DNA from 2 places in the Nocardia sp. NPDC051756 genome. Region 2 is predicted to be linked to the other one. Evidence: riboswitches for the same ligand, from Rfam matches in the RefSeq annotation. Region 2 holds a riboswitch; the other holds the start of a gene.
What was found. A riboswitch is a leader RNA that binds a small molecule or an ion and turns the genes downstream of it on or off. The one in region 2 is predicted to bind cobalamin.

Region 1: linked by a shared signal. The riboswitch ahead of AB0M22_RS34645 (ABC transporter substrate-binding protein) and the one ahead of AB0M22_RS41370 (CbtB-domain containing protein) in region 2 are both predicted to bind cobalamin.

What each region holds. Positions count from the first base shown of each region.
Region 1 is NZ_JBFAYV010000008.1:430,959-436,227, reverse strand. Features, by position in the region: gene AB0M22_RS34650 (ABC transporter permease) at 1-890, opposite strand, end outside; gene AB0M22_RS34645 (ABC transporter substrate-binding protein) at 900-2,540, opposite strand; cobalamin riboswitch at 2,577-2,704, opposite strand; gene AB0M22_RS34640 (SAM-dependent methyltransferase) at 2,912-3,748, shown strand; gene AB0M22_RS34635 (LysR family transcriptional regulator) at 3,752-4,612, opposite strand; gene AB0M22_RS34630 (cysteine dioxygenase family protein) at 4,708-5,232, shown strand.
Region 2 is NZ_JBFAYV010000015.1:10,867-16,135, reverse strand. Features, by position in the region: gene AB0M22_RS41385 (A/G-specific adenine glycosylase) at 1-128, shown strand, start outside; gene AB0M22_RS41380 (alpha/beta hydrolase) at 151-909, opposite strand; gene mhuD (mycobilin-forming heme oxygenase MhuD) at 1,003-1,317, shown strand; cobalamin riboswitch at 1,396-1,551, shown strand; gene AB0M22_RS41370 (CbtB-domain containing protein) at 1,613-1,807, shown strand; gene AB0M22_RS41365 (CbtA family protein) at 1,798-2,616, shown strand; gene AB0M22_RS41360 (hypothetical protein) at 2,652-3,143, shown strand; gene AB0M22_RS41355 (OsmC family peroxiredoxin) at 3,205-3,645, opposite strand; gene AB0M22_RS41350 (multidrug efflux SMR transporter) at 3,804-4,124, opposite strand; gene AB0M22_RS41345 (NAD(P)H-dependent oxidoreductase) at 4,126-4,773, opposite strand; gene AB0M22_RS41340 (helix-turn-helix domain-containing protein) at 4,885-5,269, shown strand, end outside.

The DNA of each region.
Region 1 (5,269 bases), on a different contig from region 2:
ACCAGACTGGTGACCACATAACTCGCCGTCGCGAACACGGTGAACGCCTGGATCGCCGGAAGATCCCGCGTCTTCACCGACTCCACCACATAAGAACCGAGCCCCGGCCAGGTGAACACCGTCTCGACGACCGTCGCCCCGCCGATGAGCACCGCGGTGGCCACGGCGAGAGCGTGCAGCGACGGCACCGCACTATTGGGCAGCCCGTGCCGCCACAGGATCCGCCACCGCCCGGCGCCGCGGGCGTTCAACACCTCGGCGGTCGGCGAATCCAGGAACGCCAGCAGATTCGCGCGCAGCAGTCGCGACCAGGTATCGGACAGCCCGACCGCCAGACAGACCGCGGGCAGCCACACCTGCCGCCAAGTACCGTCCAACGCGGCCTTCCCGAAACCGAACCCGACAACGAACACCTGAATCAGCAACAGCGCCACCACGAATCCCGGCACCGACGCGAATATCAAGGCCAGCCAACGGGTCCCGTGATCGGGCCAGCGCCGCGGATACTGCGCCGCGATCACCCCGAGCGCGACCGAGAACGCCAGCGCGAGCGCCAGCGCGGCCGATGCCAAGGTCAGCGTCGCCGGTAGCCGGTCGGCGAACTCGCCCGACACCGGCCGCCCCGATGCGAACGACAATCCGAAATCACCGCGCAGCACACCCCAGAACCAGTGCGCGTATTGCGCGAGCACCGGTCGGTCCAGGTGCAGGGTCTGCTCGAGCGCGCGGATCTGTTCGGGCGGTGGCTCCGGAACCCCTTGTGCGACAAGGATCATCCGCGCCGGATCACCCGGCGCCAGCGGCATCAAGGCCCAGATCAGCACGCTGGCGCCGAGCAGCGTGAGCAGCGCCTCGACGACCCGGCGACGGGCCAGGACGAGAATTCGCATCGGCCCGGGTTATCGGCCGGTCTGGCTGGTGAGGTGCCTGCGCACGCTCGATACCCGATAATCGGCCCACTTCGGGCCGGTGACGACGGTGAAGTACTTGAACGTCCCCGCCACCACATAGGCCTGATCCCGCACCAGGATCTGCTGCGCCCGCTCGAGCAGGGCGTCGCGGCGCGCGGTGTCGAACTCGCCGCGCAGCTGGGCGCCGATCGCGTCGATCTCCGGGTTCGCCACGCCCTGCGCGTTCGACGAACCGCCGGTGGTCCAGCGCACCAGGTACGGCTGGATCGGATCGGCGGTGCCGGACAGCGAACCACTCAGCGCCACCGACGATTCCCACGCGTTCGGATCCTTCTTCACCGCGGCGGAGTCCTCGGCGTTGTCGATGCGCAGGTCGAAACCGGCGCGCGCGACCTGGTCCTTCATCGCGATCGCGACGTCGTTGGTCTCCGGGCCCTGGGCCTGGGTCACGAACCGCACCACCAGTTTCCGGCCGTCCTTGGCCCGGACGCCGTCATCGCCCGGCGCCCAGCCTGCCGCGTCGAGCAGTCGCTTCGCCTGGTCCAGGTCGTGCACCTGACTGTCCACCGCGAACGACATCGAGGGCGGGTACAGGCCGGCTGCCGCGGCGAACTGACCGTTGCCGACATCGGCGGCGATGCCCTGGTAATCGATCGCCGCGGTGAACGCCTTGCGTACCGCGGTATCGGTGAAGATGCCCGCCTTGAGGTTCATTTCGACCAGCAGCGACTGCAACGCCGATGCCGAGGACAGCACGTGCATGTCCCGCTCACCCTGCAAGACCAGCTTGGCCGAGGTGGACGGGTAGAACGCCATATCGGCCTCGCCGCTGCGCACACCCGCCAGCCGGGCCTGCTCGTCCGGCACGACGCGCACGGTGACGCCCTTCAACGGCGGCGTTCCCTCCCAATGATTCTGGTACGGCGCGAGCACGAGGTTGTCCGGCGTCCAGGCGGTGATCGCGTACGGGCCGGAGTACGCGCCCGCGCCGACGATCTTCGCCGAGTCGCCGCCGGCCGCGTCCATCGCGGCGACGTCGTAGATCTGCAACGAGTTGTCCCGCGCCGCGAGCGCGGCGGGAACCATCGCGTTCGGGGTCGGCGTGGTGAGCACGACCCGTTCGCCGTCGGCGGTCACCTTCGTCGCCGGGTCGAGATACACCCTGGCCGCCGCGGACCGGGCGATCTGCCTGGTCAGCGCCGCGGCCACGGCGGCGGCGTCGACCGGCTTGCCGTTCTGGAAGGTGACGCCTTTGCGCAATGTCGCGATCCAGCGGGTGTCTCCGTCGCGGGTGACCGATTCGGCCAGCCACGGTGCGACCTCACCGTTCTCGGTGATCTGGAGCAGATTCTCCGCGACGCCCCAGTCGAACAGCCAGTTCGTGCCGGTGCCGATCGGGTCGAGCCCGGCGATCTTGTAGGAGTTGTAGATCGTCAAGGTGCCGTCGCCGGACGCCCGCAAGGCGCGGGCCGAGGCCGCTCCGTCGTCGCTCGACGCGCAAGCGGTGAAGACCATGGCGACTGCGAGCAGTCCCGCCAGCACAACGCCGAGCCGGGAACGGCGAGGTCGCCCGGGAGCATGGTCGGGTAGCCGCACGGCGCTGGGCCGGCGGCGGGTGTGCACGCGCATTCTCATCCTCGTGAAACTCGATCCTGAAAAGGGCGCAGGTATCCTGGCTCCCGGATCAACGCTCGCCTTCGGCCTTCCAACCCAGGAAGGTCGTGGCCATGAGATGAAGGTTCGCTACTCGGTCACAGTTGCGGGACAGCCCCGGATTCGCACCGGTGTTCCCTGCGGAAAAGAACCTAGCAGTACGTGACGATACGGCCCGCCACGCGCCGGGCCGGAAGTTCGCACTCTGCGTCCAAATCACCTGAGTAGAGCTATATTCGTGAACAGCGCATGCGGCGGCCGACCACACCGAGGCCGAAGTTCGACCGCATATCGCTGGGTGAGAGGACGTCACAATGGGCTCTGGTGATAGGCGGAGTAAACCGGGGATGTCCTTCGACCGGCCCAGTTCGGCGCGCGCGTACGGCTGGATGCTGGGCGGGAAGGATATCTACCCCGCCGACCAGAATATCCTGCTCTATATGCTCGGCCGGTTTCCGGAATGCGTCGACATCGCGCGACAGAACCGCCAATTCCTTTATCGCGCAGTCCGTTACCTGGTGGAGGAAGCGGGCATCAGCCAGTTTCTCGACATGGGCTGCGGGTTGCCGACCGACAACAACGTCCATCAGGTAGCTCAGCGGTTCAACCCGGACGCGCGCGTCGCCTATGTCGACGTCGACCCCATTGTGCTGGCGCACGGCCGCGCATTGCTGGCCGAATCGCGCGCACGGACCACTGTCGTCACCGCCGACATGCGCAAGCCCGAAACGATCCTCGCCGATCCCGACGTGGAGCGCCTGCTCGACTTCAGCGAGCCGATCGCGGTGCTGTACCTGTCGGTCGGCCATCACCTCAAAGACACCGACAAAGTCGGTCAGGGCGCGCGACATGTGTTGCGGCACATCATCGATACCGTCGCCGCGCCGGGTAGCTATCTCGCCTTCTCCCAGGTCGTCAGCGATGACGCCGAAGTCGGCTCCGCCTTCGCGGCGAAGATCGACGGTTCCGGGATTCCATGGCAGAGCCGGACGCCTACGGAGGTCGATGCGCTGTTCGATGGTTTGGAACCGGTCGAACCCGGTCTGGTCAATCTGGTCGAGTGGCGGCCCGATCCGGACCAGCCGCCATTGGAGCCGGTGCCGGAGCCGTTGCTGCGCTACGTCGGCGCCACCGAACACCGCAGCAAGGTCTACGAATACGGCGGGATTCTGCGCAAACCCTGAGCATCAGAGACAGGCCTGGATCGCGCGGATCAACGCGGTGGTGGCCGGTGGATCGGGGGGATCGCCGTAGGTGACCGCGAAGATCTGGCGGGGGTCCTCCGGGAGTTCGGTGGTGTGGATGCCGGGCATGCGGTGGGCGCGCAGGGCGAGGCCAGGCAGGGTGGCCACGCCCATGCGCGCGGCGACCAGCGCCTGCGTGACCACCATGTCGTCGCTGATCAACGAGATGCGCGGGGTGAAGCCCGCCCGCAGGCACACGGTGACCAGTTCGTCCTGGCAGCGAGCGCAGCCGCCGATCCAGGTCGAGTCGCGGTGGTCGGCGATGGTCTGGCCCGGCTCGTCGCTGACCAGGTAGATCGGGTCGTCGAGGAGATGGATCAGCCGGAGGCCGTCGTCCTCGCGCGGGGTGTCGGCGTAACGGAAGATCAACGCGACGTCGATGCGGCCCGCGCGCAGCAGGCGCAGTGCTTCGACCGGATGTTCGTCGACGAGGCCGAGTTCGATGCCGGGGTGGGCGCGGGCCAGCGCGGCCGCCGCCTTGGGCACGATGGTGCTGAGGATGGACTGGAATCCGGCCATGCGCACTCGGCCTGCCCGTAGTCCGACCTGCGCGGCGAGTTCGGTTGCGGCGGCGTCGACCCGGCCGACGATCTCCGCGGCGCGGACGGCCAGCAGTTCGCCTTCCGGGGTGAGCCGGATGCCGCGGCCGACCCGCTGGATCAGCTTCGCGCCGGTGGCGGCTTCCAGGCGCGCCAGGTGGTGGCTCACTGCGGGCTGGGTGTAATGCAGCTGTTTCGCGGCTTCGGTGACCGAACCGTGTTGTGCGACAGCGGCTAACACCGTGAGCTGGGTCAGGTTCAGCACATATCAAGAGTACTTATGTGTGCGTGGGGATTTTGGCATTAGACGTCATGTGAGGCGCGAGTGACGATGGGAGGCACCCTGGAAGGGAGAGAGCCATGACCATCGTGACCGACGCCCAGCTGACCAGACCGGGCCTCGCAGATCTGATCGAGCGAATTCGCTTGTGCACCAAGGCTGAATCCGATCCACACCGCACCGCCGAGCGGGTGGCGGAGGTCCTCACCGCGCTGCGCCCGACCGCCGAACTACTCACCGCGGCGGAACGCGCAGGATCCGCCGACGGATACACCCGGCACACGCTGCACACCGAGTCCGCCTTCTCGATATCCGCGGTGGTGTGGCGGCCCGGTCAGATCACCGAGATCCACGATCATCTGGTGTGGTGTTCGTTCCTTGTTCTGCAAGGCGCCGAGACGGAGAACATCTTCGCGGTCGATGGTGATCGGCTGATCCAGATCGGGCAGAAGCAGCGGCCGACCGGCTCGGTCAGCGGGGTCGCGCCGCCCGAGGACATTCATCAGGTGCACAACACCGGGGACATGGTGGCCATCACGTTGCATGTGTACGGCGCCGACCTCAGTCAGGGGACCAGCGTGCGTCGTACGTATCCGGGGGTCTGAGTGCGCGTCTGAATCTTGGTGAGTGCAACGGTGTCTG
Region 2 (5,269 bases):
ACCTCGCCTGGCCCCGCGACCCCGGCCAGCGAGCCCGCGCGCTGGACTCGCTACTGGTCGACGGCCTGATCGAGCAGACCGTGGACGGCCTCTTCGCCCTGGCCGGCGAGGGCGGCAACGCGCCCTGACCACACCGCACGCTTTCTGAAATCAAGAGGCGTGCGGCTCGGCGAGGACACGACGGAGGAAGTGCTCGACGGCGGCGCGGTATTGGTCCGGTTGGTCGTCGTGCACGAGATGCGCTGCGCCCGTGACGAGTACGTGCTCGGCATCGGGATGGGTCTCGGCCATCTGCCGCATCTGGCCGGGCGGGGTGATCGTGTGCTCGCCCTCGAGCAGCAGCGCGGGCACCCGGATGGCGTGCCACTGCGGCCAGAAGTCGCGACTCCCCCACTCCTCGGAGATGTCGCGGAACGTCGCGACCGACCCGTGCAGCCGGTATCCGTCCGGCCCGTGCGCGAACGAGTTCAGGAAGTACCGCCCGGCGACCGGCCCGAAGAACTTCAGCACCGCGTTCGCGTCCGGAAACGGCTGCGGCCACGCCTCGATCATCGCCGCCCAGTCCGTCGCCGTCCGGCCGGTGAAATCCGGGGCGATGTCCTCGATCACCAGCGCCCGCACCCGATCGGGGTGCGCCGCGGCGAACACCCAGCCGTGCAGTGCGCCCATCGAATGCCCGATCACCACCATCGGTTCGGTGATGCCCGCGGTCGCGGCGGCCAGATCGGCGACGAACGCCTCGGTGGTCAGCTCGTCCGGGGCCGGCCTGCCGTGCCCGGCCGCGTCGAAGGTGTAGACGTGGCCGTAGTCGCGCAGCCAGTCCAGCTGGTCGTGCCAGGTCCGGGCGCTGCCCATCAGTCCGTGCAACAGCAGGATCGGTACGCCCGCTCCGCCTTCGTCATGCAACACCCCGCTGATTCTGCCGGGCCGGGCCGACAGCTGCGCACAACCCCCGATACGGCCCATACCGGGCAGTCGCTCGCGGGTCGTATTGTCGAGCGCATGGCTGTTGTGAAGATCAACGCGATCGAGGTTCCCGAGGGCGCGGGCCCCGAGCTGGAGAAGCGGTTCGCCCACCGGGCGCACGCGGTGGAGGGCTCGCCGGGTTTCCTCGGTTTCCAGCTGCTCCGGCCGGTCGCCGGGGACAACCGGTACTTCGTTGTCACCCAGTGGGATTCGGAAGAGTCGTTCACCGCGTGGCGGGACGGCCCGGCGCGCGAGGCGCACGCGGGCGAGCGGCAGAAGCCGGTGTCCACCGGTGCGTCGCTGCTGGAATTCGAGGTCGTGCTGGACGTGACCGCCAAGCCCGCGGGCTGACCTTTCGACCATCGCCGGGCGGGCCGACCTGCCCGGCGACTCGCCCGACGCCGGGGCGCGACCGTGCTGGTCGTGTTGACGTCGGGTGCCTCCGGGTGTCACAGTTCGAATGACATAACGCGAGGGTGATGCGGTAATCCGGTGACATTCCGGAGCGGTCGCGCCACTGTGTTCCATGCACCGAGTCCCTGGGTGCCGGAAAGCCAGACACCGGCATCTTCGCACTCATTCGACGGGACGCTGAAAGCGCTGTGGAGGGACGAAGGTCCGACCTCGCGCATCCCTAGGAGGACACATGGCTATCGCGCATTCGCCGAGCCGGGCAAACGAAACTCTGGCCACTGTGCTCGTCACAGTCGGTGTCGTTCTACTCGCACTGCTCACGCTGTACCTGGTCGGCTTCGATCAGGGCGTCATCTCGCGCAGCGGGATGTACCTGCACGAGTTGATGCATGACGGACGCCACCTGCTGGGGCTTCCGTGCCATTGAATCCATCCCCTGCTGTCCCTCTGACCGGTTCGCTGAAGACTCTGCTGCTGCGGGGTCTGCTGGCCGGTCTCATCGCGGGTCTGCTGGCCGCGTCGGTCGGCTTCTTCGTCGGGGAACCGAAGATCAATGCCGCCATCGCCATCGAGGAAGCCAATTCCGCCGCCGCGGCGCATGCGCCCGGCGCGGAAGCGGAGGCGAGCGGCGGACATTCGCACGGCGACGAGGAAGAACCATTGGTGAGCCGCACCGGGCAGCAGGCGGGACAGTTCCTCGCCCTCGGCCTGGCCGGTCTCGCGCTCGGCGCGATCTTCGCCGCGGTCGCGAACTTCGCCCGCCGCTACAGCACGCTGTCCGGGCCGAAGCTGGCGCTGGCCCTCGGGCTGGGTGGCTGGGCCGCGATCGTGGCGGTGCCGTTCTTCAAGTACCCGGCCAATCCACCCGCGGTCGGTGATCCGGAGACGATCAATCAGCGCACCCTGCTCTGGCTGGCGGCGGTGCTGCTCGGCCTGGCGGCCGTCGGCATCGGCGTGTACGTCTACAAGGTGCTGCGCGGTCAGCTGAGCACCCTGCGGCTGATCGGCGGGGTGGCCGCGTTCGTTCTGGTCACCATCGTCGGCTACGTCCTGCTGCCCGGCGTCAACGAGGTGAAGGCGGACTTCCCGGCCGCGTTGCTGTGGCAGTTCCGGGCGGCCTCGCTCGGTGAGACCGCGACGCTGTGGGCCTGCCTGGCCCTCGGCTTCGCCGCGCTCAGCGAATTCGCCACGCGCAGTGATACTCCGGTACGAGAGTCGATCGCTACCGCGGGCTGATCCGCATCCAGGAGACGAAGGGCAGTGTCGGTGTCATGACCGGCACTGCCCTTTCTCTTTGGCCCGCACCGCTGCGTACGGGCGCTCCCACGCAACCACCGCGCGCCGTCCTCGTCGCCTTCGTCGGCCTGGTCGTCGCGCTGCTCGCCGGCGTCGCCGAGGCCATCGAGCAGGCCGCGCTGCTGCTGGAACGCGACGAGGTCGACGTGGCCGGGCTGGTCACCGGACTCGCTGTGCGACTGGGGATCTACCTGGTCGTACTCGTCGTCGCGATCCGGATGACGCACGGCGCCCGCTGGGCTCGGCTCCTGCTGACCTTCGGCATCGGCGTGATCGGCCTGCTGTCGCTGATCGTCGAACCGCTGGCGGCGCTGCTGTCCGCGGACAAGTTCGGCGACCTGTTCGCCCACCTCACCGTCGAGTCCGTGGTGATCGGCCTGTTCCGCACCATCCACGTGGTGGCGGTGCTGATCGCCGTCCCCGCGATGTATCACCCGGCCGCCCGCCGATTCTTCCGCCGGGCCTGAGCATTTCGCGCAAGCACATGGCTCCCCGCACACCCGAGCGGATGTGCGGGGAACCAAGCAACTACGCGAGGGCCGCGTCCAGCAGGATGTGGTCGACGCCGGCCAGGGCCTTGCTGACCGGGCAGCCGGCCTTGGCGGCCTCGGCCGCGGCGGCGAACGCGTCGGCGTCGATGCCGGAGACCTTGCCGCGCACGGTCAGCTTGATGCCGCTGATCCGGAAGCCGCCGGCCGGGTCCGGGCCGAGGGTCACGTCGGCGCTGACATCCAGGCTCTCCGGGGTGCCGCCGGCATTGCCGATCTGCGCGGAGAGCGCCATCGCGTAGCAGGACGAGTGCGCCGCCGCGATGAGCTCCTCCGGGCTGGTGGTGCCGTCGGCGTCGTCGGCCGAACGCTTCGGGAACGACACGTCGTACTTGCCGACGCCGGAGCTGGCCAGCTCGACCTGTCCCGACCCCTCCTGCAGAGTGCCGGTCCAAGCAGTACGCGCGGTACGTGTAGGCATCACGGTCCTTTCGCTGAGTATTGGATGCAGCCCGAGCTTAGCCAGCCGACCTCCGCACGTCTCGGGGTCAGACTAGAGCGCTGTATTAGCAACGTCGGCGGCATGGCGGGCGAGGTCGACACCCCGCCGCCACACACGAAAAGCGTTGCCGCATCGGGTCACTCGGGATTGGTGAGCCGGGCCAGCACGATGCCACCAATGATCAACGACAGCGCGAACACCCGCCCCGCGCTGAGCGGATCCTTGTTGAACACGATGCCGAGGCCGATGGCGCCGACCGCGCCGATGCCGGTGAAGATCGCGTACGCGGTACCGACCGGCAGCGTCTGCATGGCCCTGGACAGCAGATACACCGCGGTGACGCCGAGCACGAAGCAGAGCACGGTCGGCCACAGGCGGGTGAAGTTCTCCGTCGGTTTGATGCTCTGCGACCAGACGATCTCGACCAAGCCGGCGATGCCGAGGACGACCCAGTTCATCTCAGTACTCCTTCGCGAGACCGCGCGCGGTTTCGAGGGCGAGCGCGTAGGACTCGTCGTGCTTGTCGCGCAGGTGCGCCAGCGCGGGATCCTGCCGGGCGTTGGCCAGCTCGGCATTGATGAAAACCGTGTCGTGGACGGCGAAATGGCCCGCGAAGAAGTCGCGCAGGAACCGCTCCTGATAGTCGAACGCCGCCTTCGGCGCACCCGGTCCGTACGCGCCGCCGCGCGCGGTCACGACGACGAAACGACGGTGCCCCAGCGACATTCGCGGGAACGTCACCTGATCCAGCCAGGCCTTGAGCGCGGCCGGAATCGAGTAGTTGTACATCGGGGTGCCGATCAGGATGACGTCCGCGGCCAGCACCTCGGCCAGCAGCGGTTCGACGATCGCCCAGGCCGCGGCCTGCTCCGGCGTGCGCACCAGCTCACCGAGGCGGTCCAGATCCGTGGTGGCCTGCGCGAGCACCGCGTCGCACAGCTCGGTCCACGCCTCGTCGATGAACGGCACCGGCTCGGCCGCCAGGTCGCGGTAGCGGTAGCGGCCGTCCGGGTTCTCCGCGCGCCATGCGTCGGCGAAGACGGCGCTCACCTCGCGGCTGATCGAACGGGTACGGGCGCTCGCGTCCAGGTGCAGCAACGTTGTCATGACGAACCTCTCGAATGAACTGGACATTGCGTCCACTTACTGACGGGATCGACTGTATCGACAACTGGACACGTTGTCCACTTATCTCCGAACTCGGGTACAGTCAGCGGCATGAACAGGCACACGGATCTGCTCAGCGGGCAAGCGGCCGCCCCGCCGGAGCGCGCGGACGCGGCGCGCAACCGGGCCAAGGTGCTCGCCGCGGCCGCCGAACTGTTCGCGAGCCGCGACCCGCGCACCGTGACGATGGACGACATCGCCAAGGCGGCAGGCGTCGGCCGCGGCACGCTCTATCGCCGCTACCCGGACACGAATTCGATCGCCGTCGCCCTGCTCGACGAACACGAACGGGCCTTGCAGGCGCAGCTGATCGGCGGCGACCCGCCGCTCGGCCCCGGTGCGCCGCCCGCGCAACGGCTGGCCGCGTTCTACGCCGCGATGGTCGAATTGCTGGACGCGCACGCCGATTTGGTGCTCGGCGCGGAGATCGGCGGGG